Regions from separate parts of the Streptomyces fractus genome, predicted to be linked through region 4. Evidence: riboswitches for the same ligand, from Rfam matches in the RefSeq annotation. Region 4 holds a riboswitch; each other region holds the start of a gene.
The links. A riboswitch is a leader RNA that binds a small molecule or an ion and turns the genes downstream of it on or off. The one in region 4 is predicted to bind cobalamin.

Region 1 (5,712 bases), 810 kb from region 4:
CTGCTCGGCGAGCGCGTCCCGCAGCCAGCCGTACGTGACCGACTCCTCGTCCTTGACGTACGCCTCGAGCAGCGCGTCGTCGCGGGCGGAGAGCACGTCGACCAGGCGGGCGCGATGGGCGGTGTCGTCATCGGCGTACGGGACACAGAGCGCGTCCCGGCCGCCGAGGCCGTGCGTCACCGTGTTCATCGGGACCATGCCGGGCGCGAGTTTGCGCCGCAGGTCGTCGAGGAGGCCGGCCTCGCGGGCGCCCCGGCGGTCGACCTTGTTCACGAACACCACGGTGGGGATGCGCAGTCGGCGCAGCGTCCGCATCAGGACGCGGGTCTGCGCCTGCACGCCCTCGACGGCCGAGACGACGAGCACCGCCCCGTCGAGCACCCCGAGCACCCGCTCGACCTCGGCGATGAAGTCGGGATGGCCGGGTGTGTCCACGAGGTTGACGCTCGCGTCGCCGACCGGGAACGACACCACGGCCGACTTGATGGTGATGCCGCGCCGCCGCTCCAGGTCGAGGGAGTCGGTGCGGGTGCTCCCGTCGTCGACACGGCCCAGCTCGTCGATCACCCCGGCCGTGTGCAGGAGCCGCTCGGTCAGACTGGTCTTACCGGCGTCCACATGCGCGAGAACGCCCAGATTCAGCAATGCCACTGGCAGTCGTGTCCTTGAGGGAAGGGGATGCCACGGCGAGATTCGCGGTGGCCCTCGGAAGGAACTGGACTGCAGAGCGCATGGATCGGTCCTCACGGTCGGGGCGCGCGGCATGTGCCGCACCGAGATCAGTGCAGCAGCGCGCCGCGCACCCCGGCAACCGATTTATCCGGCGTCGGCCAACCGCGCCGACCACCGCTGCTCGACCCTCGCCAGGCGCCAGTAGGCGATCGCCGCCACCCACACGACCACGAACAGGCCCACGATCACGTACCCGACGTTGTCGAGGTCGAGACCGGCGATCCAGCCGGTGACCGCGTCGCTCAGGTCGAGCTTGTCGTGCAGGACGCCGACGAGCTCGATCGTGCCGATGAAGAACGCGACCGCGATGGACAGGCCGGTGATGGTGAGGTTGTAGAACACCTTGCGCACCGGGTTCGAGAACGCCCACTGGTAGGCGAAGTTCATGAACGTGCCGTCGAGCGTGTCGAACAGGCTCATGCCCGCGGCGAACAGCAGCGGCAGGCACAGGATCGCGTACCAGGGCAGGCCCGCGGCGGCGCCGCTGCCCGCCATCACCATCAAGGTCACCTCGGTCGCGGTGTCGAAGCCGAGCCCGAAGAGGAAGCCCAGCGGGAACATCTGCCCCGGCCGGGTGATCGACTTGGTGAAGCGGCCGAGGATCCGGTTCATGAACCCGCGGGAATCCAGGTGCTGCTCGAGCTTCCGCTCGTCGTAGGAGCCCGCGCGCATCGCCTTGAAGACCTTCAGAATGCCCATCAGGGCCACGAGGTTGAGCGCGGCGATGAGGTACAGGAACGTGCCGGAAACGGTCGTGCCGACGATGCCGAGCGCCTGGTGGGTGCGGGAGTCGTCGTTCATCAGGGTGCCGGCGAGCGCCGCGCCGCCCGCGACGAGCGCCGCCATCGCGACCACCACGCTGGAGTGGCCGAGCGCGAACCAGAACCCGACCGAGACGGGCCGCTTGCCGTCCGCCATCAGCTTGCGGGTGGTGTTGTCGATGGCCGCGATGTGGTCGGCGTCGAAGGCGTGCCGCATGCCGAGCGTGTACGCCGTGATGCCGAGGCCGATACCGAAGGCTTTGTTGCCCACTTCGTAGTGCTCGGGGACGACGAGCAGGAACAGCACGCCGAACGCGACGACGTGCAGCGCGGCGATCACCGCGATCAGGCCGGCCGTGCGCAGCGTGTCCTCGCGGCGCCAACGGAAAGCAGGGGAAGGGGAGTTCGGGGCAGGGGTCGGGGAGTTCCCGGGCAGGGTCATGCGTCGATCACGCTCCAGCACCTCGTGGATCACTTCGTGAGATGCCGCGGCCGGTCTCCTGGCTTACGGGTGTGCCCGCCGCTCCGGCCTTCCCAGCGGCCGACGGCCACCAGTGGCGTACAGGATGGAACGGCGGGCTCCGGGCGCGTGACTCGAAAGACGCGCGGTCCGAAACCCGATCACAGTGGCGAGGGCCGCTCCGGAATGGGCCCCTGAGGGGCCGTCACCGGTCTTCCCGAGCACCACGGCCCGACCACCCTACTACCTACCCGGACGCGCGTTCGCGGGCCCGGTGGATCTCCTCGTAGGCCTTGTCCCGGCCCTCCCAGTGGGAGCCGTCGACCGACTTGCCCGGTTCGAGATCCTTGTAGACCTCGAAGAAGTGCGTGATCTCCAGGCGGTCGAACTCGGGGATGTCCTCGATGTCCCGGGTCGCGTCGTGCCGCGGGTCGTGCGCGGGAACGCACAGGACCTTCTCGTCCGGGCCCTTCTCATCGCTCATCACGAACATGCCGATCGCCCGGCACTCGATGGCGCAGCCGGGGAACGTCGCGTCGCCGGTCAGGACGAGGGCGTCCAGCGGGTCCCCGTCGCCGCCGAGCGTGCCGGGGATGTAGCCGTAGTCCGCGGGGTACTGCGTCGACGTGAACAGCATCCGGTCGAGCCGGATCCGCCCGAGTTCGTGGTCCATCTCGTATTTGTTCCGTGAGCCCTGCGGGATCTCCACGATCACGTCGAACGCCTCGGCGCGTGCCTGACTGCTGCCCAATGTGGCCTCCTTGCCGCATTCCGACGCCCCCGAGTGTGCGGCCTGCCGGGCAAGGGCGGAACCCCTCAGGCGGCCGGGGGAATGGGGAATTCGAGTTCGGGCCGGTCCCAGGCGACGGCCGGCGGGCGCGCGGGGACCGTGCCGGTGCGGTGCGCGCCCATGCTGCGGTAGAAGCCCTCGGCGGGCGGGTGCGAGACGACGCGGACGTGGTCGAGGCCCGCGGCCTGCGCCTGCGCCCGCATGTGGTCGACGAGGAGGCGCCCGATGCCCCGGCCCTGCGCCTCGTCCGCGACGAACATCAGGTCCAGCTCCGGCGGCACGGTCAGCAGCGCGTAGAAGCCGAGCACCCGCTCGTCGGCCGGATCCACGGCCACGTAGACATGGTGCGCCTCGATGTAGTCGGGGCCCACCCGATAGCCCGCGACCATGGAGGCGTACGGGTCCCGGTAGGCGCCGGAGCCGCGCACGAGGCGGGTGAGGCGCCGGGCGCCCCGGGCGGTGGCCCGCCGGACGGTGACCGCCGGGGTCCCTCCGCGGCGCGTAATGCTCGCGTTCATGTGTCGAGTATTACGCATACGGGGCGGGGTCAGGCGGTGGGCACCGTGGAGTGCGCCTGGCGCAGGAACGCGGCGTTGTCCGGGGTCTGGCGCAGCTTGTCGAGCAGCGCCTCGTAGGAAGCGGCCGGGTCCCTGCTCTGCAGGGCGCGCCGCAGTCCGCGTACGACGGTCAACTCGGGTGCTGGCAGCAGGAGTTCATCGCGGCGGGTGCCGGAGGGGGTGAGCTCGACGGCCGGGTGGACGCGGCGCTGCGCGAGGACGCGGTCGAGGCGCAGCTCCATGTTGCCGGTGCTCTTGAGCTCCTCGAAGTAGTAGTCGTCGGCGCGGGAGCCGGTGTCGACGAGGGCGGTGGCGAGGATGGTCAGCGATCCGGCCTCCTCGGCGTCGCGGGCCGCGCCGAAGAAGCGCTTCGGGCCGTGCAGGGCGGCCGCGTCGACACCGCCCGACAGGGTGCGGCCGCTGGTGGAGGCCGCGTTGTTGTGCGCCCGGCACAGCCGGGTGAGGGAGTCGAGGAGGATCACCACGTCGCGGCCCTGCTCGGTGAGGCGCTTGGCGCGCTCCACGGCGAGTTCGGCGAGCGCGATGTGTGCCTTCGCCGGGCGGTCGAACGTCGAGGCGTAGACCTCGCCGCGCACGGAGCGGCGCATGTCGGTGACCTCTTCGGGGCGCTCGTCGACGAGCACGACCATGAGGTGGACCTCGGGGTGGTTCGCGGCGAACGCGGCGGCGAGCTGTTGCAGCAGCACCGTCTTGCCGGTCTTCGGCGGGGCGACGATCAGGCCGCGCTGCCCCTTGCCGACCGGCGTGAACAGGTCGACGACGCGTCCCGCGAGCCCCGAGGCCGGGTGCTCCAGGCGGAAGCGCTCGCTGGGGTGCAGCGGGGTGAGGTCGGCGAAGTGCGGGCGGCGGCGGGTGGCCTCCGCGGGGGCGCCGCCGACGGTCTCGACGTGCGCGAGACTGCGCGGCTTCCCGCACGTCCCCTCGACGAAGTCGCCCTTGCGCAGGCCGAGTTGGCGGATGAGGTGGGCGGGCACCTGGACGTCGTGCGACGTGGGTTCCAGGTCGGCCGCCCGCAGGAAACCGTGCTCGTTCCCGCCGATGTCGAGGACGCCGGCGGCGCGGACGGGTTCTTGGGGTGGGGCGGGGGTGGTGCTCGTGGTGGTGGCCGTGGTCATGACGATCACAGGTCCTTTCGCGGGCCGAGCCGCGGACGCGGCAGGCGTACAAGGGTCCTTCTGACGGATCAGGCTGGACGCGGTGGGCCGGGATCATTCGGCTCCGCGAGCGGGGTCTGGTGCGTGCAGCTGCAAGGCGGAGGAGGGCGTCAACGCGGAGCGTTGGCAACCGACGACAACGCGGCAGATGTGCGTGCCAGGGCCCGCGACTCCAGCAAGATCCGTCAGAAGGGCCCTGGGGCAGGGAAGGGGTGGGATCCGGCGAGTGGCAGGGGCGCTGGAGCGCGCCCCGCGGCCGGGGAAACCTGGTGTCGCGGCTACGGGTGAAGAGCCCGCCAGAAGCCGCTGACCAGGGGTGACGTGCGCTGTTCGGCGACGGAAAGTCGTCTGCCGGGGAGCGCTGAAGAGATGAGATTCGGTACCGGCGCCTCGAAGTGGGCGAGCACGTGTACCGCCATGACCGTACCACCCGACCCCCGTCGCGCGGCAAGCCCCGACTTCGGAGCCGGTGCGCCCTATGCTGATCCGCCATGTTCACCGATCAGGGCCCCACCCTCCGCGAGCTGGCCGTTCAGGCGCTGTCCTCGGTCGAGCGGGGGTACGACCTGCTGGCGCCGAAATTCGACCACACGCCGTTCCGCACCCCGGACGTCGTGCTGGACGCGGTGGGCCGCGCGCTCGCCGGGCTCGGCCCGTACGGCACCGGGCTCGACCTGTGCTGCGGGACCGGGGCGGGCCTGCGCGTGCTGCGCGAGGCGGGCGTCGGGCGGGCCGTGGGCGTCGACTTCAGCGGCGGCATGCTGGACGTCGCGCGGCGCGGTGAGCCGACGGCCGACCATGTCCGCGGGGACGCGCTCGCGCTGCCCTTCGGCGAGGTCTTCGACCTGGTGGTGAGCTTCGGGGCGTTCGGGCACTTCCTGCCGCGCGAGTGGCCGCGGCTGTTCGCCCAGGTGTGCCAAGTGCTGCGCCCCGGCGGCCGGTTCGCGTTCCCGCTGCCCGCGCCGTCGCGGCCCGGATCGACGGGCTACTGGGCGATGCTCGGCTTCGACGCCGCGATGCGGGTGCGCAACGCCGTGTGGCGGCCCCCGTTCGTCATGTACTACCGCCCGTTCCGGCTCGGCGACGTACGGCGGGAACTGGACCGCGCCGGGTTCGACGTCGCGCTGCACGCCCTGCCCGAGCTCGGCGAGCGGCCCGACGGCAGCCCGCGGTGCAGGCTGGTCGTGGCGATCCGCCGCTGACGGGCCCGCCGGATCGCGTCCCGGCCCCGCCGCGC
Region 2 (5,712 bases), 200 kb from region 4:
ACGCGAGTCGAACACACCGGAACGGCTGCCGAAACAGGGGGCCGGTAGTTGTCGGCCGAGACCGTCCGCCCCACCGCAGGGAGTCGCCGTGATCGACCGCAGCGAAGCAACCCGTCGTGCCCTGGCCGCCAAGGAGTCCGCCGGGCTGACCTTCGAGAAGATCGCCGAGGCCGTCGGCGCGCACGAGGTGTGGACGGCGTCCGCACTCCTTGGCCAGAACACCATGACCCGCGACCAGGCGGCACGCGCCGGGGCGTTGCTCTCGCTGGACGAGGAGACGGTGGCCGCGCTGTCCCGGGATGCCTCGCGCGGATCGCTGGACGCCCCGGTCCCCACCGACCCGTTGATCTACCGCTTCTACGAGATCGTGCAGGTGTACGGCACCACGCTGAAGGGAGTCATCGAGGAGAAGTTCGGATCCGGGATCATGTCGGCGATCGACTTCTCGATGGACATCGCGCGCAGGGAGGACCCGAAGGGCGACCGCGTGGTCGTCACGCTGGACGGCAAGTTCCTGCCGTACCGGACCTGGTGAGCCGCGAGGTCAGCGCGGCGCGGGGGCGGTGAGGGTGTCCCAGAGGAGGTCCTCTCCCGAGGCGACGGCCAGCCGCCCCAGGGCGGCGTCCCTCGGCTCGGACGCGTCCGCGCGGTAGGTGTCGCGGGTGTGGTTCAGTGCGGCCTCGGTCTGGAGGAGGTGGACGCGCATGGTGGCGAGGCGGGCGCAGATGCGGGCGGGGGACGGTATGCCGGGCGGCGGCGCGGTCACCGGCGCCGCGGTCAGGTCGACGGCCTCGTACGGGTGTCGCACAGGGCGGGTCGGGACGGGTGGCGGGTGACGCCCGGGCCGGTGAGGTCGATGGTCCACGGGCCCGCGCCGGCCTCGTCTCCGGGACCAGGAGCAGGGTGTGCGCGCCGGACGCCCAGGGAACGGCGGGCAGTTGGGCGGTGACGGTGCCGTCGTCGACCGGTCCTGCGGCGTCCGTGGGGAGGAAGGCGATGGTGGGCGCCCCAGCGGGGAGTGGGCCGCCGGACGCGAGGCACCAGTCGGCGGTGGCGTACTCGGCGACCGGGGTGGTGACGGCATGCGAGGCGAGGGCGCGGGTCAGGGCGAGGAGGTCGTCGAGGGTGCCGCCAGAGCCGCCCGCCGGTTCGGGGACTCACCGCCATGGCCCGCCTCAACTCGGATTTCCACTTCCGCATGTTCACCGCGTCGGGCCTGGACCTCGTCGTCGCCGAACCGCGCCGCGTCTGGCGGCTGAGCGACGGCTACCGAGCCTGTCTCCTGCACGACCCGATGTCACAGAAGCGGATCGTCGACGAGCACGCGGAGATGGTCGAGGCGCTCCGCGTCCGGGACCACGAACGCCTCGTCTCCCTGATGGACCACCACAGGGACGGAACCCGGCCCCAACTGGAGTCGGTCCTCACGTGATAGTTTCGCCGAGCCAGTCGTACCTTTGTGTGTTTTTCTACGCACACGGGTCAGGGAATCCGGTGCGAACCCGGAACTGACGCGCAGCGGTGAGGGTGACGGGCGGAGCCACTGCCACTGGGCCGGTACATCGGCCCGGGAAGGCGCTTCGCGCGGACGACCCCGAGTCCGAAGACCTGCTGGCGGCCTCCAGTGCCGCGTGGCGTGGGGGCGGACCGTAGGCCGGCTCCGCGTATGAGCCCTGGACGCGAAGGAACCTCCGTGCTGTTCGCACGTCAACTCCGCCGATGCGCCCCGCTGTTGGCGGGCGCCCTGCTGCTCACCGGGTGCGGCACGACCGCCGCCACCGAGGACAGCGCCGACAAGCGCGGCGGTGTCACGCTCGACAACTGCGGCGAGAAGGTGCGGGTCGAGCACACCCCGCGCCGCGCCGTCGCCCTCGACCAGGGCTCCGCCGAGATCATGCTGTCGCTCGGCCTCGAGGACCGGATGGCGGGCACCGGCACCTGGACCGACCCGGTCCCCAAGAATTTGGCGAAGGCCAACGCGAAGGTGCCGCGTCTTGCCGACCGCTACCCGTCGTTCGAGAAGGTCCTCGGCACCGAACCGGACTTCGCCGCGGCCTCGTTCACGTACACCCTCGGCAAGGGTGGCGTGGCGCCACGCGAGGAGTTCGAGAAGCTCGGCGTGCCCACCTACCTCTCCCCCAGTGACTGCGCCGGCAAGGACAACGGCGGGGACGGGGACGGCGTGCGGACCGAGCCCCTGGGGCTCGACGTCGTGTACGGCGAGATCCGCGACCTGGCGCGCGTCTTCGACGTGGAGGAGCGCGGCGAGAAGCTGATCGACCAGCTCAAGTCCAGGGTCCGCAAGGCCACTTCAGGGATCGACGCGCACGGCGTGGACGTCCTGTACTGGTTCGCCAACTCCGACTCGCCCTACATGGCGGGTTGTTGCGGCGCTCCGGGCGTCGTCACCAAGGAGCTCGGGGCGCGCAATGTCTTCGACGACACGCGTGCGGAGTGGCCGCAGGTCAACTGGGAGACGGTCGCGGACCGCGATCCGGACGTGCTGGTCATCGGCGATCTGACGCGCCGCTCGCAGTCCGCGGAGTCGGCCGCGCAGAAGATCGGGTTCCTGGAGTCGAACCCGGTCACGAAGCACATGACCGCCGTGAAGAAGAAGCGGTACGTGCGGCTGAGCGGGCAGGCCATGAACCCGACCATCCGGACGGTCGACGGTGTGGAGCGGGTGGCCGCGGGGCTGCGCGAGTTCGGACTCGCGCGGTGACGGCTCGCACGGTCTCTGGGCAAGCGGTGGCGGCGGGGCACCCGAAGACCCCCTCCCGGATGTCCGTTCGCGCGACGCTCGCCTGGGCGGCCGGTGTCGCCGTGCTGTGCGCCTCCGTGGCCTTCGCGATCACCCTCGGCCCCGCGCAGATCGGGGTCGGCGACGTGTGGGCGGCGGTCGGCGAACGGATCGGCCTGGCGACCTCGGACCTCTCGCCGATCCGGGACGGCATCGTATGGAATCTGCGGCTGCCGCGGACGCTGCTCGCGGCGGTGTGCGGGGCCGGGCTCGCTGTGTGCGGCACGGTGTTGCAGGCGCTGTTGCGCAATCCCCTCGCCGACCCGTTCGTGCTCGGCGTCTCGTCGGGGGCGTCGACCGGGGCCGTGCTCGTCGTCGTGCTCGGGCTCGGCGGAGGCGCCGTGTCGGTGTCGGGCGGCGCGTTCGTCGGCGCCGTCTGCTCGTTCGCGCTGGTCCTCGTGCTCAGTCACACGCTGGGCGGCAGCACGGACCGGGTGGTGCTGTGCGGGGTCGCGGCGATGCAGCTGTTCTCGGCGCTGACCTCGTTCGTCGTGCTGACCTCCGCGGACGCGGAGACGACGCGCGGCGTGCTGTTCTGGCTGCTCGGCTCGCTCAGCGGGGTCGGCTGGACCGAGGTGTGGCTGTGCCTGGCCGTGCTCGCCGTCGCGCTCGTGGTGTGCCTGACGTACGGCCGCACCCTCGACGCGTTCGCGTTCGGTGCGGAGGCCGCGGCCACGCTCGGCGTCCGGGTGGCCCGGACCCGGATCGTGCTGCTGTGCGTGACGGCGCTCCTTACGGCGGCCCTGGTGAGCGCGGCGGGGGCGATCGGCTTCGTCGGCCTGGTGCTGCCGCACGCGGCGCGCGCACTGGTGGGCCCGGGGCACACCAGGCTGCTGCCGGTGACGGCGCTCGCGGGAGCGGTGTTCCTGGTGTGGGTGGACACGGTGGCGCGGACGGTCCTCGAACCGCAGGAGGTTCCGGTGGGTGTGGTGACGTCGCTGATCGGTGTGCCGGCGTTCGTGCTGGTGCTCTACCGCGGACGGGGTGTGCGGTGACGGCGGGGCTGCGCGCGGAGCGTGTCTCGTGGTCGCCCGGCGGAGCGCTGGTGCTCGACGGGGTGAGCCTGACGCCGGAGCCCGGCACCGTCACCGGTGTGCTCGGCCCCAACGGCTCGGGCAAGTCGACCCTGCTGCGCCTCCTGTCCGGGGTGCTCGCCCCGGACAGCGGTGTCGTCACGCTCGACGGTGACCCGCTCGCCTCGGTGGGCCGCAAGCAGGCCGCGCGGCGCATCGCCATGGTGCAGCAACAGTCCGACGCGCAGGTCGAGTTGACGGTCGCCGATGTCGTACGGCTGGGCCGGGTCCCGCACCGTCGCGCCTGGCAGGCCGCGTCGGCGACCGACGAGGCGGCCGTCCGCGACGCCCTGGAGCGCAGCGGGCTCGCCGACCGGGCGCACCGCCTGTGGCACACCCTGTCGGGCGGTGAGCGCCAGCGGGTGCAGATCGCGCGGGCGCTCGCGCAGGAGCCGCGTGAGCTGCTGCTCGACGAGCCGACGAACCACCTCGACATCCAGCACCAGCTCGAACTCCTCGACCTGATCGGCACGCTGGGCATCACGTCCGTCGTCGCCCTGCACGACCTGAACCTCGCCGCCGGCTACTGCGCGCGGGTCGTCGTGCTGAGCGAGGGCCGGGTGGTGGCGGCCGGGGAACCGGGCGACGTGCTGACCGAGGAGCTGATCGCCGACGTGTACGGGGTGCGCGCCGAGGTCACCCGCCCCGGCGCCCGCCCGCACATCCGCTATCTGGGCACGACCCGGCCGGCGTGAGTCACTCGAAGCGCTCGGTGTCCCCCGCCCCCTGCCGCACGATCTCGGCCTCCCCGCCGGAGAAGTCGATGACCGTGGTGGGCACGGTGCCGCAGTCGCCGGAGTCCACGACGGCGTCGACCGCGTGGTCGAGCCGCTCCTTGATCTCCCAGCCCTGGGTGAGCGGCTCCTCCTCGCCGGGCAGCAGCAGCGTGCTGGACAGCAGCGGCTCGCCGAGCTCGGCGAGCAGCGCCTGCGTCACCACGTGGTCGGGGATGCGGACGCCGACGGTCTTCTTCTTCGGGTGCTGCAACTGCCGCGGCACCTCGCGCGTCGCGGGCAGGATGAAGGTGTAACTTCCGGGCGTGGCCGCCTTGATGGCGCGGAACACGTCGTTGTCGATCTGGACGAACTTCCCCAGCTGGGCGAAGTCCTGGCACACCAGTGTGAAGTGGTGCCGATCGTCGAGCTGCCGGATGGTGCGGATCCGGTCCACGCCCGCCCGATTGCCGAGCCGGCAGCCGAGCGCGTAGCAGGAATCCGTGGGGTAGGCGACGAGCGCGCTGTCGCGGATGCCGTCGGCGATCGCGGAGATGAGGCGCGCTTGCGGGTTTGCTGGGTGCACGTCGTAGTACCTGGCCATTCGGCGAGCGTACGGGATCGGACACGCCACGCCGGGGTACACGAAGGGCGAATCGGGCACGTACGCGCGACAATCCCGACACCGGCCCACCCTGCCCTGGCCCCCGCGCGCCCACGGACCCATACTGGTCGCGCCCCGATCACTCACAGAACGACTCCATGGCGAAGAAGAACTCAACCCCGACCCCCGTCCCCGACACCGTGTGGCTCGGACGCGGACGCCACCTCGGGCCCGAGCCCGAGCGCGACGTCCGTCGTAATCTCATCGCCCTCAAGGCGGCGGGTGTGCTCGACGACTTCCTCGACCTCGACCCCGAGGACGCGGCGCGCTCCACGGTGCTGCACCCGCGCGAGGAGGAGGCCGGTCCAGGACCCGGCGCCCGCCGGGTGTTCGAGGCGCGCTGGCGCGTCGCCGAGAACGTCACCGTGCGCGGCCAGCTCACGACGTACGACCCCGACACCCGCGCCAGGGACTCCGAAGGCGTCACCTGGATCCTCGCCGCGGAGGCGGAGCGGGCCTGGG
Region 3 (5,712 bases), 5.5 Mb from region 4:
GGAGGCGATCGTGGCGGTGGGCGCGATGGCCAGGAGGAGCGAGTTGCGCATGCCGACGTCGGCGATGCGTTCCCGCAGGGCGGCCCACCGCTCCGGCCAGGTGAGCGTCGCGTCGTAGTGGTCGGGGTGCAGGACGCCGCGTGCCGTACGGGTCTTCTCCCAGGCGGGAAGGGGGCCGTTCCGCTCGGCGAGGTCGGCCGACGCCTCGTAGGCCGCGAGCATGATGCGCTCCGCGATGCGGGTGGACAGGGCGCGGGCCTCCGCCGAGTCGAACGGCAGGCGCAGCTTGAAGAAGACGTCCTGGAGGCCCATCGCGCCGAGGCCCACCGGGCGCCACTTGGCGTTGGAGCGGCCGGCCTGGTCGGTCGGGTAGAAGTTGATGTCGACGACGCGGTCGAGGAAGGTGACGGCCGTACGGACCGTCTCGTCGAGGCGCTCCCAGTCGATGTCACCACCGGACACGAAGGCGCCCAGGTTCACGGAACCCAGGTTGCAGACGGCCGTCTCCCCGTCGTCCGTCACCTCCAGGATCTCCGTGCACAGGTTGGAGGAGTGGACGGTGTGGCCGGGCTCGGCGGTCTGGTTGGCGGTGCGGTTGGCGGCGTCCTTGAAGGTCAGCCAGCCGTTGCCGGTCTGCGCGAGGGTGCGCATCATGCGGCCGTACAGATCGCGGGCGGGGATGGTCCGCTGGGCCTTCCCGTCGGCCTCGGCCTTGCGGTACGCGGCGTCGAACTCCTCGCCCCACAGGTCGACCAGCTCGGGTACGTCGGCGGGGGAGAAGAGGGACCACGGCTCGTCGGCGTTCACCCGGCGCATGAACTCGTCGGGGATCCAGTGCGCGAGGTTCAGGTTGTGGGTGCGGCGCGCGTCCTCGCCGGTGTTGTCTCGCAGCTCCAGGAACTCCTCGATGTCGGCGTGCCAGGTCTCCAGGTAGACCGCCGCGGCGCCCTTGCGGCGACCGCCCTGGTTCACGGCGGCGACCGAGGCGTCCAGCGTCTTCAGGAACGGGACGATGCCGTTGGAGTGCCCGTTCGTGCCGCGGATCAGTGAACCGCGGCTGCGTACACGGGAGTACGAGAGGCCGATGCCGCCCGCGTGCTTCGAGAGGCGGGCGACCTGGTGGTACCGGTCGTAGATCGAGTCGAGCTCGTCGAGCGGGGAGTCGAGGAGGTAGCAGCTCGACATCTGGGGGTGGCGGGTGCCGGAGTTGAAGAGGGTGGGGGAGGAGGGCAGGTAGTCGAGGCGGCTCATCAGGCCGTAGAGGGAGGCGACTTCGTCCAGGGCGCGGACGCTGTCGTCCTCCGCGAGGCCGGCCGCCACGCGCAGCATGAAGTGCTGCGGGGTCTCGATGACCTGCCGGGTGATCGGGTGGCGCAGCAGGTAGCGGCTGTGCAGGGTGCGCAGGCCGAAGTAGCCGAAGCGGTCGTCGCCGGCGGTGTCGATGAGCGCGTCGAGGCGCGCCGCGTGGACGCGTACGAACTCGGCCGTGCGGTCCGCGATCAGGCCCTCGCGGTGGCCGACGGCGACCGATTCGGTGAAGGACGTGACGCCCTGCGAGGCGGCCTCGGCGGTGATGGAGCGGGTGAGGAGGCGGGCGGCGAGCCGGGAGTAGGTGGGGTCCTCGGAGATCAGCCCGGCCGCGGCCTCGGTGGCGAGATCGCGCAGCTCGGCCTCATCGGCCCGCGCCGAACGGCCACGCAGCGCGGCCGCCGCGATCCGGCCGGGGTCGGCGTCGGGGAGATCGGCGGTCAGCTCGGTCAGGGTGCGCAGCAGGGCTGCACCCGGGCCGTCCTGGGGGGTGGCTGAGACCGGTTCGGCGGGCGCGATGGTCACGTTGAGGCTCTCCCTCGCTCGGCTCGAGGCCTGCGGGGAGGAGGTGGCAGCGCGGGCGCGCAAACGCGGGCCCTCGTCCACCGGCCCTTTCCGCGAGGCCCGGACGTCGTCGACGCCCGGGCCGGTCGGCTCGGGCGTGCCGTCGACAGGTCATCGGACTCGCGTGAGCGCTTTTGTACGCCTACGCACACCGTTGCGGGACAGTTCCGGATTCGCACCGGATTCCCCTGTGGTGACAGCGAGAGCGAGCATACATGTTGTGTCGGGTCCTCGTGGCAGCCCCATATGTTGTGTCGGTGTTCCTTTCCCGCGCCCAATCCCTCAGTCGGCCGCCAGCTTCAACTCGTACGCGCGCAGCGTCACTTCCGGGATCGGGGCCCAGTCGCGGTCCGGGATCCGGGTGAAGCCGAGGCGTTCGTAGAGGCGGTGCGAGGCGGTCGCGAGCGGCTGGGTGCAGAGCACGACCGCGGTCTTGCCGGCCGCGCGGGCCCGGTCGATCACGGCCCGCACGAGCGCCTCGCCGACGCCCTGCCCGCGTGCCTCGACGGCGACGGCCAGCATCCGGAACTCGGCCTCCGAGGGGCGCGCCAGCTCCGCGTACGGGTGGTCGTGCGAGGAGACGTAGGTGACGCCGCCGAGGACCCGGCCTTCCGGGTCCTCGGCGACGAGCACCTCGGCCTGCCGCGCGCGTTTCTCGACGTCGCGCAGTTCGGCGGCGTACCAGTCGTCCTCGCCGAACGCGAGGAGGCCGCTGCCGAGATAGGCGCGGGCGCTCAACTCGCCGAGCGCGGCGTACTCATCGGGGCGCACTGTTCTGATCACGACGCCATGGTTACGCGACCCCCGGCCCTGGTCGCAACGCTTTCCGGAAAATGCGTCGGGCCCCTCCGCGGGGGAGGGGCCCGACACGCGCGTGTACGGCTCGACTAGTGGCCGGCGCCCGCCGTGATCGGCAGGTCGACCTGGACGCCCTTGTCGCCCGCGTCGGCCGTGTAGTCCTCGCGGGTCGTCTCGTCGACGCCGTCCGGGGCCTTGACCGCCTTCAGGACGAAGGTCAGGACGACGGTGACGACGACGTTGAGGACGAACGCCGTGAAGCCGATGTAGCCGATCTCACCGATGCCGGGGATCTCCGCCGACGAGCCGCCGAAGTGCTTCTGCGTCGGCGACGCGACGCCCCACGCGGCGAGCGTGCCGTACACCATGCCGACCGCCCAGCCGGCGAGCAGCGCCCAGCGGTGGAACCAGCGCGTGAACAGGCCGCCGACGAGGGCCGGGAAGGTCTGCAGGATCCAGATGCCGCCGAGCAGCTGGAAGTTGATGGCGACGGTCTTGTCCATGGTGAGGACGAAGGCCAGCGCGCCCACCTTCACGAGCAGCGACACCAGCTTGGAGACCTTGGTCTCCTGCGCGGGCGTCGCGTCCGGCTTGATGAAGTCCTTGTAGATGTTGCGCGTGAACAGGTTCGCGGCGGCGATGGACATGATGGCCGCCGGGACCAGCGCGCCGATGCCGATGGCGGCGAACGCGACGCCCGTGAACCAGTCGGGGAACATGTCCTCGAACAGCTGCGGAATCGCCAACTGCCCGTTCTGCACCTTGATCCCGGCCGCGATCGCCATGAACCCGAGCAGCGCGAGCAGGCCCAGCATCAGCGAGTACAGCGGCAGGATCGTGGTGTTGCGGCGGATCACGTTGCGGCTCTTGGAGGAGAGCGTCGCCGTGATCGAGTGCGGGTACATGAACAGCGCCAGGGCGGAGCCGATGGCGAGCGTCGCGTACGTCCACGTACCCGATGAGCCCGGAGCGAGCCCGGCGACCGGTTTGCCCGCCGCCTTGTTGGCCGCGTCGAACTTGTCGCTCGCCGCGGCGAAGATGTGCTCGAAGCCGCCCAGCTTGATCGGGATGTAGATGATGGCGACCGCGATCACGAGGTAGATCAGGCCGTCCTTGACGAACGCGATCAGCGCCGGGGCCCGCAGGCCCGAGGAGTACGTGTACGCGGCCAGCACGGCGAAGGCGATCAGCAGCGGCAGGTCCTTGACGAACCAGTTGGTGTCGTCGCCGCCGCCGACGCCCATCACGTCCAACACGGCCTGGATGCCGACCAGTTGGAGCGCGATGTAGGGCATCGTGGCGAGGATGCCGGTGATCGCGATCGCGAGCGAGAGGCCCTTGGAGCCGAAGCGGCCGCGCACGAAGTCCGAGGTCGTCACGTACCCGTGCTTGTGCGAGACCGACCACAGGCGGGGCAGGAACGTGAAGATCAGCGGGTACACGAGGATCGTGTACGGCACCGCGAAGAAGCCGGAGGCGCCGGCCGCGTAGATCGCCGCGGGGACGGCCACGAAGGTGTACGCGGTGTAGAGGTCGCCGCCGAGCAGGAACCAGGTGATCCAGGTGCCGAACGAGCGGCCGCCCAGGCCCCATTCGTCCAGCGAGGCGTCATTCTCGGCCTTCCGCCAGCGCGCCGCGAGGAAGCCCATGACCGTCACGGCCACGAAGAAGATGATGAAGACGGTGAGCGCGACACCGTTGACCCCGCCGTTCACGCCTGGCCTCCAGCCGACTGAGCAGACTTACGGGCGCGCTGATCGCGCTGCCACAGCTTGTACGCGATCATCGTGAGCGCGGTGGAGATGAGCACCCAGAGCATCTGGTACCAGTAGAAGAACGGGACGCCGATGAGCGTCGGTTCGACCTTGGCGTAGGAGCTGACCCAGAGCATCGCGACGAACGGTGCGACCAGACAGAGTGCAATGATCACGCGGACCGGCGTGACCACCGGTTGTTTCACTTCAGGCGCATCGGACATGACGCGGCTCCGTCCCCTCACTCATCAGAGATCCCACTTATCTCATGTTTAACGTGCGGGAAATCTAAGCGAGAGTCTTGATCTATGGAACCCCCGTCCGGATAACGGACGTGTCCGGGGGGCCGCTCAGCAGCAGCGGAACCCCTGTCGCGGATCCGATTCCTGGCGGTCCGTCCGCATGCGCTCGAAGTCGCGCCGGGACGGTACGGACGCGCCCGGGTGTGTCTCCCCGAGGTGCGTCACGTACCGCTCGTAGGCGCTCTCGTCCGTCAACTCCCGGACGAACCACCGCACATACCTAGCCACCCGTAGCACTGCCGACGCCGGCATCGCGCGCCTCCGCCTTCTCCTCCTGTGTGGGGACGAGCCCGGCCGGTGCCACCAGCGTGGACTCGACGTACGGCGCCTCGCTCAGCTTCGACGATTCCGGGTTCCGTACGTGCTTCACGCATACCCGCAGCGCGTCGAGGACCACCACGATGACGAGGAGGGCGAGCGCGGCCGAAAGGACGCCGTCCACCGTGGAGTTGGTGACCACGGTGTGCATGTCGTCCATGGTCTTCGCGGGCGGCAGGACCTTCCCGGCGTCGATGGCGTCCTGGTAGTTCGAGCGCTGCTGGAAGAAGCCGACGCGCGGGTCGGACGAGAACACCTTCTGCCAGCTGGCGGTCAGCGTCACGACGGTGTCCCAGACCAGCGGGATCCCGGTGATCCAGGCCCACTTGAGCCGCCCCGACTTCACGAGCAGCGTCGTGCAGACGGCGAGGGCGACGGCCGCGAGCAGCTGGTTGGAGATGCCGAAGATCGGGAAGAGCTGGTTGATCCCGCCGAGCGGCTCGTGCACGCCGACCCACAGGAAGTAGCCCCACAGGCCGACGACGACGGCGCTGGTGAGCAGGAGCCCCGGCTTCCAGCTGATGTTCTTGAACGGCTTGTAGACGTTGCCGAGCATGTCCTGGAGCATGAAGCGGCCCACGCGCGTGCCCGCGTCGAGCGCGGTCAGGATGAACAGCGCCTCGAACATGATCGCGAAGTGGTACCAGAAGGCACGCAGTCCGCCGCCG
Region 4 (5,712 bases):
CCTCTGCGCGCGGGCCTACGCGGGCGATGACACCTCCGCGTACGAGGACGGCCGCGTCGGCGACTGCGTGACGATCAGGTCCGGCCAGGACTTGCGCGGCGGTGATCAGCATGAGGCGCGGCTCTCTTTCGCGTGCGGTGGACGTCGGTTGCTGGAACGCAGCACATCAGAAAGAGCGAGGAGCTCTCGGCTGCACGCGCCACCCGGCGCCGCTGTGTCTTGTCATCGTCAGCGCACCAGACAGCAGTCCCCGCACATGCCGCCGTTGGGGGCCCGGTAGAACAGGCAGCAGCTACGGCGCCGGAATGTCAGATCCGGGCCGGTGATCCGGCCCGTGTCCCGCAACCGGCCGGTCTCCAGCAACTCCCGTGTCAGGCGCGTGAGTTCCGTCCGCAAGTCGGGCCGGGATCTCAGGAGTTGAGCCGCCGATCCGACGAGTGCGGACGCGGAGTTGCCGGCCAGGAGGCGCGGCGCCACCTTGACGGTGAGGCCGTTCTCGACCCGCTCCAGGACGCCGTCGACCTCCGCGTGGATGGCCTCGGCGAGGGACGGGAGTTCCGCCGCGCGTCGTCCCTCGGGGCGGGGGAGGCGGAGGGCCGAGCCGTCCCCGGACCACTCCACCGTGCGCATCGTCGGCACGATCCCGTGGACGAGCGCGCAGGCGAGGACCGGTGACCAGAGGCGGGCCGCGAGTCCCAGGTGTGCGATGGAGACGCCGATGCGGGGTTCGGCTGTCGCGTAGCGGTCGTTGACCGTCCGGGCTCGTTCGGCGAGACCGGCGCGGGTGAGCGGTGCGTCGGGAAGCCGCCGCGTCGCGGTGGTGTCGAGGGCGAAGAATCCGCCGAGTCGCGACGCCACGTCGTGCAACGCCTCGGTGACGTGTTCCGACGGCACCTCGTTCATGAGGTCCTGACCCGTCGCGGCGCGTCGGCGCGGCACACGACCACGTGGCGGGGAACTGCCTGGTCCGTGACGGTGACGGTGACGGTGACGGGGGCCAGTATTTCGGCGAGGCGTTCAGCCATGCCGCATCCTCCCTCTCGCCGGGGAGTTCCGCCCCGGATCGCTTCGAGGAGGCGACGGCGTGAGTCTCCTGGCTCTCGGGTCCGCGCTCGTCCCGGCCTTCCCGCCCCGCGGGGCAGTGGCTCTTCCGGGATCCGCTCGCCGATCACAGTGGCGGTACCGCACCGGATTCGCACCGGTTTCCTCGGGCCGCCGTCGCCCGTGTTCACGGACATCATGCCATCGCGTCGCCGCCCGGGCCGCGTGGGGCGGAGTGGGCCGCGTGGGCCGCGTGGCCAACTCCCCTGAACGCCACCCCACTTTGCCTCGCCTTTGCCTTTTGCCCTTCACTGCGTACTATCGCCAGGTCATCGCCGCGACGGGAGACAGGAAGCCGGTGCGAATCCGGCACGGTCCCGCCACTGTGACCGGGCAGCGCGAGTCAGCGCTGCCCGGGAGTCAGGTCACTGACCCGTCGCGGGCCCATTCCGAGGAGCGCGGACTCCGCAGGAGGCTTCACGTGTACGACGGTCCGAACCGTCCCCATGCCCTCTCACTCCCCCATGCCCTGCCACGACCCCGTGCGCGACGGCGGCGCCTCGTCGTGCGCGTCGCCGCCGTCGTCGCCGCGCTGTCGACGACGACGGTGCTCGCCGCCGGCTGCGGCCCGTCCGGGCCGGCCTCCGAGCACGCCGACGGCCCGCAGTCGTCGATCACAAAGGGCTTCCCTGTCACCATCGACGACTGCGGCGTCAAGACGACGTACGACAAGCCGCCGTCCCGCGTGGTGACCATCCATCAGCATCCGGCGGAACTCATGCTCGCCCTCGGCCTGAAGGACCGCATGGTCGGCACGTCGTTCCCCGACTCCGCCGTCCTGCCGAGCCTGCGCAAGGACTACGAGTCCGTTCCCCAACTGGCCGCGCGAGCACCCTCGTTCGAGAAGGTCCTCGAATCCGAACCCGACTTCGTCTACGGCGGCTACTCCAGCGCGTTCGACGAGAAGGAGGGCCGCTCGCGCAAGGCGTTCGCCGACGCGGGCATCGACACGTACCTCAACCGCGAGTACTGCGGCGAGAAGAACGTGACCATGCGGGACACCTACGCCGAGATACGTGCCATCGGCAAGATCTTCGGGGTCTCCGACCGCGCCGACGCCCTCGTGTCCGACCTGCGCGCACGGGTCGCCGAGGCGAACGCCGCCGTGCGGGGCGAGCCGGCCGTCCCCGTGTTCGTGTACGACAGCGGCGACAAGTCCGCCTTCACCGCCGGCGGCAAGGGCCTCGGCACGCAGCTCATCCACCAGGCGGGCGGTCGCAATGTCTTCGCCGATCTGGACGACGTGTTCGGCGACGTCTCCTGGGAGCAGGTGGTCGCCCGCAGGCCGGAGGTCATCGCGATCTACGACTACGCGGGCGACAAGAGCGTCGAGCAGAAGAAGCGGTACCTGCTCGCGCAGCCCGCGCTCGCGGACGTCCCGGCCATCAAGCACGAGCGGTTCGTGGTGCTGCCGTTGACCGCGACGTTGGTCGGGGTCCGGTCCGCGTACGCGGTGGAGGGCCTGGCGCGCGGGCTGCACCCGGAGAGCTTCAAGTGAGGGCGCCCGTGGTGGCCGACGAGCAAGCGACGGACGTGCGGCGGCGACGCCCGGGACAGGGAGCGCGCCCAGGACAGGGGGCTCTCCTGGGACAGGGAGCGCGCCTGACCGCCACACTCACCCTGCTCACCGCCCTGCTCCTCGTCTCCCTCACCGCCGGGCTCGCCATCGGCTCGGTGCGTGTGCCGCCCGGTGAGGTGTGGGGCATCGTCACGCACGCGCTCGGCGCCGACTGGTGGGGGGACGCGGACTGGTCGCGGGCGCGGGAGACGATCGTGCTGAACGTGCGGGCGCCACGTGTGCTGCTGGGCGCGATGACCGGGGCGGGGCTCGCGGTCGTCGGCACCGCGCTCCAGGCCCTGGTGCGCAACCCGCTCGCCGAGCCGTACCTCCTCGGTGTCTCCTCCGGTGCCTCGCTCGGCGCGGTCGCGGTCATCGTGTTCGGCATCGGCGTGTTCGGGGCGATGTCGCTGTCGGCGGCCGCGTTCGCGGGGGCACTCGGCGCGCTCGTGCTCGTCTACGCCACCGCGCGTACGGGCGGACGCATCACGTCCGGCCGGCTGATCCTTTCCGGTGTGGCGGTCGCGTCGATTCTCAGCGCGCTGCTCAATCTGCTGCTGCTCACCACGGACAGCGGCAACGAGGCGCGCACGGTCCTCGCCTGGACGTTGGGCGGTCTGGGCGGGGTGTCCTGGAGCTCACTGTGGCTGCCGGGGCTCGCCCTGCTCCTGGGGGTCGGCGTGCTCATGGTGCAGGCGCCGAACCTGAACCTGCTGCTCGCGGGCGAGGAGGCCGCCACGACGTTGGGCCTGGACGTGGCACGCTTCCGTGCGCGCATGTTCGTGCTTGTCTCGCTCGTCACCGGCGTGCTGGTCGCGGCGGCCGGGCCGATCGGTTTCGTCGGTCTGATGCTGCCGCACATCGTGCGTCTGCTCGTCGGCGGCGACCATCGGCGCGTGCTGCCGACGGCCGCGCTCGGCGGTGCGGTGTTCCTCGTGTGGGCGGACGTCGCAGCGCGGACGGTCGCCGCGCCGATGGAGGTCCCGGTCGGTGTGCTGACGGCGCTGTGCGGAGGCCCGTTCTTCCTCTGGCTGATGCGCCGGGACGCCCGGCGCACGTACGCGGGAGGCGTCGGATGACGGCGGCCGACCTCCACGTCGAGAACCTCACGCTCACCGCGGGCGTGCGACGGCTCGTCGACGACGTCTCCCTGACCGCCCGTCCCGGCGAGACGGTCGGGCTCGTCGGCCCCAACGGCAGCGGCAAGTCCACGTTGCTGCGGGCGGTCTACCGGGTGCTGCGTCCGGACGCGGGGACGGTGCGCGTGGACGGCGCCGACGCGTGGTCGCTGCCGGTGCGCCGGCTGGCCCGGACGGTGGCCGCCGTCGTGCAGGACGCGGGGGCGGACGTCGACCTGACGGTGAGCGAGGTCGTCGCGATGGGCCGCGCCCCGCACAAACGCCTCCTGGCCGGCGACACGGCCGAGGACGCCGCCCTGATCTCGACGGCACTCACCTCTGTCGACGCCGCCGACCTCGCCCACCGCCCCTTCGCCCACCTCTCCGGCGGCGAACGCCAACGCGTCCTCATCGCCCGCGCCCTGGCCCAGCAACCATCCCTCCTCGTCCTCGACGAACCCACCAACCACCTCGACATCCGCCACCAGTTGGAGATCCTCTCGGCCCTGCGCCGCCTGCCCGCAACGGTCCTGGTGGCCCTCCACGACCTCAACCTGGCGGCCCACTACTGCGACCGCCTGTACGTCCTCCGCGCGGGCGAGGTCATCGCCTCGGGCCCACCGGAAGAGGTACTCACCCCACAACTCCTCTCCGAGGTCTACGAGGTGACCGCCGAGGTCACCGTCCACCCGCGCACACGTCGGCCACAGGTGACGTATCTGCCGGAGGAGGAAGGGGCCTTTCGATAGGTCAGCCGGTACGGCACAGCTCAACCACAAAAGTTCACACATCCCCCGCAGATCAGCGATGATGCCCCGTCAGCACTTCGTCATGGGGGGAACCATGAACCGCCGCTACACCACCACCGCCGTCGGCATCCTCGCCGCCGCGGCCCTCGCGCTCACCGGCTGCACCGCCGACAACACCAACGAGGGCAAGGCCAAGTCGAGCGCCACACCGGTATCGCCCCAACCGAGCGTCGCCAAGGTGGAAGAGGGAAAGCCTGCGGGAGAGCCTCTCGTCATCCCGCCGGAACCGACGGGTGCCAAGCGCGCCACGCTGCTGCGTGCGCTCGCGGCCGCCAATCCGGCGGTCGTGAAGTACGAGGACAAGGCCATCGACGCCGCACGCAACCAGTGCGGCGCCTTCGGCGAGGGCGTAAAGCGGCCGGACCGGCTGGCCTCTCAACGCTTCACGTACAAGGACGTAACGACAACAGAGGCCCAGGGCAAGCAGATCAACGAGGCGCTCAAGGGCCTCGGGTTCTGCAAGGTCTGACGCACGACGCACGAGCCGAGCCCGGCGCCGCAGATCATCGTGACCGCGACGCCCTGGAGAAAGGATCGTCTTGATCCTCCTCATACCGGTGGTGTTTCTCGCTGCCGTTGTACTGGTCCTGTTCCTACTGTTCCGGAGCCTCGGAGTCGCCCTGCCAGGCGACGCGCGCTGGTCCGGACATGGATGGCGCCGTCCGGTCGCGGCCGCCGCCTTCGCCTGCGCGGCCGCGACCACGGCCGCGTACTCATGGGGAGCCATGGGGCTGATGTCGACCGTGGCGGTGGCTCAGGACGGCGGGGCGGACTCGGCACCGTTTCCGTACAACCACCCATGCAGGGAGCAGTTGAAAGGGGCGGTGGACTATGACGTCCAGTTCCTCACCCTGCGCACCGTGTGCGTGATGGACGACGGAACGCGCAGAGCGGTGGATGACGTGCCGCAGGGCGTTCGGGCAACGGCCGCAGGATCGGCGGCCTCGGCCGCCGTATTGGCGGGGATCCTGTTGGCCACCGGGGCCTCGCGCGCACGCCCGTCCGTCCCCAACCAATAGCGGGCGTGGGCCTCGACGAGGTGACAAGCCTCAATCGCGCTGTCGCCCCGTAGGCGCTCCCCCCTTCACACGCGTGGCAAGAAGGCGGCGATCTCCGCCGCCACTGC

Region 1: it holds a riboswitch for cobalamin, as region 4 does, so the genes downstream of both, nicT (Nickel transporter NicT) here and ACP4E5_RS43100 (ABC transporter substrate-binding protein) in region 4, are expected to answer to the same signal.
Region 2: it holds a riboswitch for cobalamin, as region 4 does, so the genes downstream of both, ACP4E5_RS43990 (ABC transporter substrate-binding protein) here and ACP4E5_RS43100 (ABC transporter substrate-binding protein) in region 4, are expected to answer to the same signal.
Region 3: it holds a riboswitch for cobalamin, as region 4 does, so the genes downstream of both, ACP4E5_RS17565 (ribonucleoside-diphosphate reductase subunit alpha) here and ACP4E5_RS43100 (ABC transporter substrate-binding protein) in region 4, are expected to answer to the same signal.

The regions. Positions count from the first base shown of each region.
Region 1 is NZ_JBMYHI010000002.1:8,199,559-8,205,270, forward strand. It holds gene ACP4E5_RS39285 (GTP-binding protein) at 1-651, opposite strand, end outside; gene nicT (Nickel transporter NicT) at 817-1,935, opposite strand; cobalamin riboswitch at 1,967-2,197, opposite strand; gene ACP4E5_RS39295 (inorganic diphosphatase) at 2,201-2,704, opposite strand; gene ACP4E5_RS39300 (GNAT family N-acetyltransferase) at 2,770-3,261, opposite strand; gene rho (transcription termination factor Rho) at 3,291-4,436, opposite strand; gene ACP4E5_RS39310 (class I SAM-dependent methyltransferase) at 4,967-5,677, shown strand.
Region 2 is NZ_JBMYHI010000002.1:9,209,314-9,215,025, reverse strand. It holds gene cynS (cyanase) at 89-535, shown strand; gene ACP4E5_RS44000 (hypothetical protein) at 545-808, opposite strand; gene ACP4E5_RS43995 (FCD domain-containing protein) at 1,166-1,432, shown strand; cobalamin riboswitch at 1,441-1,630, shown strand; gene ACP4E5_RS43990 (ABC transporter substrate-binding protein) at 1,667-2,722, shown strand; gene ACP4E5_RS43985 (FecCD family ABC transporter permease) at 2,782-3,795, shown strand; gene ACP4E5_RS43980 (ABC transporter ATP-binding protein) at 3,792-4,568, shown strand; gene ACP4E5_RS43975 (L-threonylcarbamoyladenylate synthase) at 4,570-5,190, opposite strand; gene ACP4E5_RS43970 (hypothetical protein) at 5,349-5,712, shown strand, end outside.
Region 3 is NZ_JBMYHI010000002.1:3,500,118-3,505,829, reverse strand. It holds gene ACP4E5_RS17565 (ribonucleoside-diphosphate reductase subunit alpha) at 1-1,833, opposite strand, end outside; cobalamin riboswitch at 1,961-2,091, opposite strand; gene ACP4E5_RS17560 (GNAT family N-acetyltransferase) at 2,155-2,655, opposite strand; gene mctP (monocarboxylate uptake permease MctP) at 2,760-4,385, opposite strand; gene ACP4E5_RS17550 (DUF3311 domain-containing protein) at 4,382-4,648, opposite strand; gene ACP4E5_RS17545 (YbdD/YjiX family protein) at 4,775-4,978, opposite strand; gene ACP4E5_RS17540 (carbon starvation CstA family protein) at 4,947-5,712, opposite strand, start outside.
Region 4 is NZ_JBMYHI010000002.1:9,012,828-9,018,539, reverse strand. It holds gene ACP4E5_RS43115 (amidohydrolase family protein) at 1-112, opposite strand, end outside; gene ACP4E5_RS43110 ((2Fe-2S)-binding protein) at 229-903, opposite strand; gene ACP4E5_RS43105 (hypothetical protein) at 900-1,025, opposite strand; cobalamin riboswitch at 1,087-1,209, opposite strand; cobalamin riboswitch at 1,351-1,492, shown strand; gene ACP4E5_RS43100 (ABC transporter substrate-binding protein) at 1,523-2,599, shown strand; gene ACP4E5_RS43095 (FecCD family ABC transporter permease) at 2,686-3,738, shown strand; gene ACP4E5_RS43090 (ABC transporter ATP-binding protein) at 3,735-4,526, shown strand; gene ACP4E5_RS43085 (hypothetical protein) at 4,621-5,055, shown strand; gene ACP4E5_RS43080 (hypothetical protein) at 5,126-5,605, shown strand; gene ACP4E5_RS43075 (alpha/beta fold hydrolase) at 5,671-5,712, opposite strand, start outside.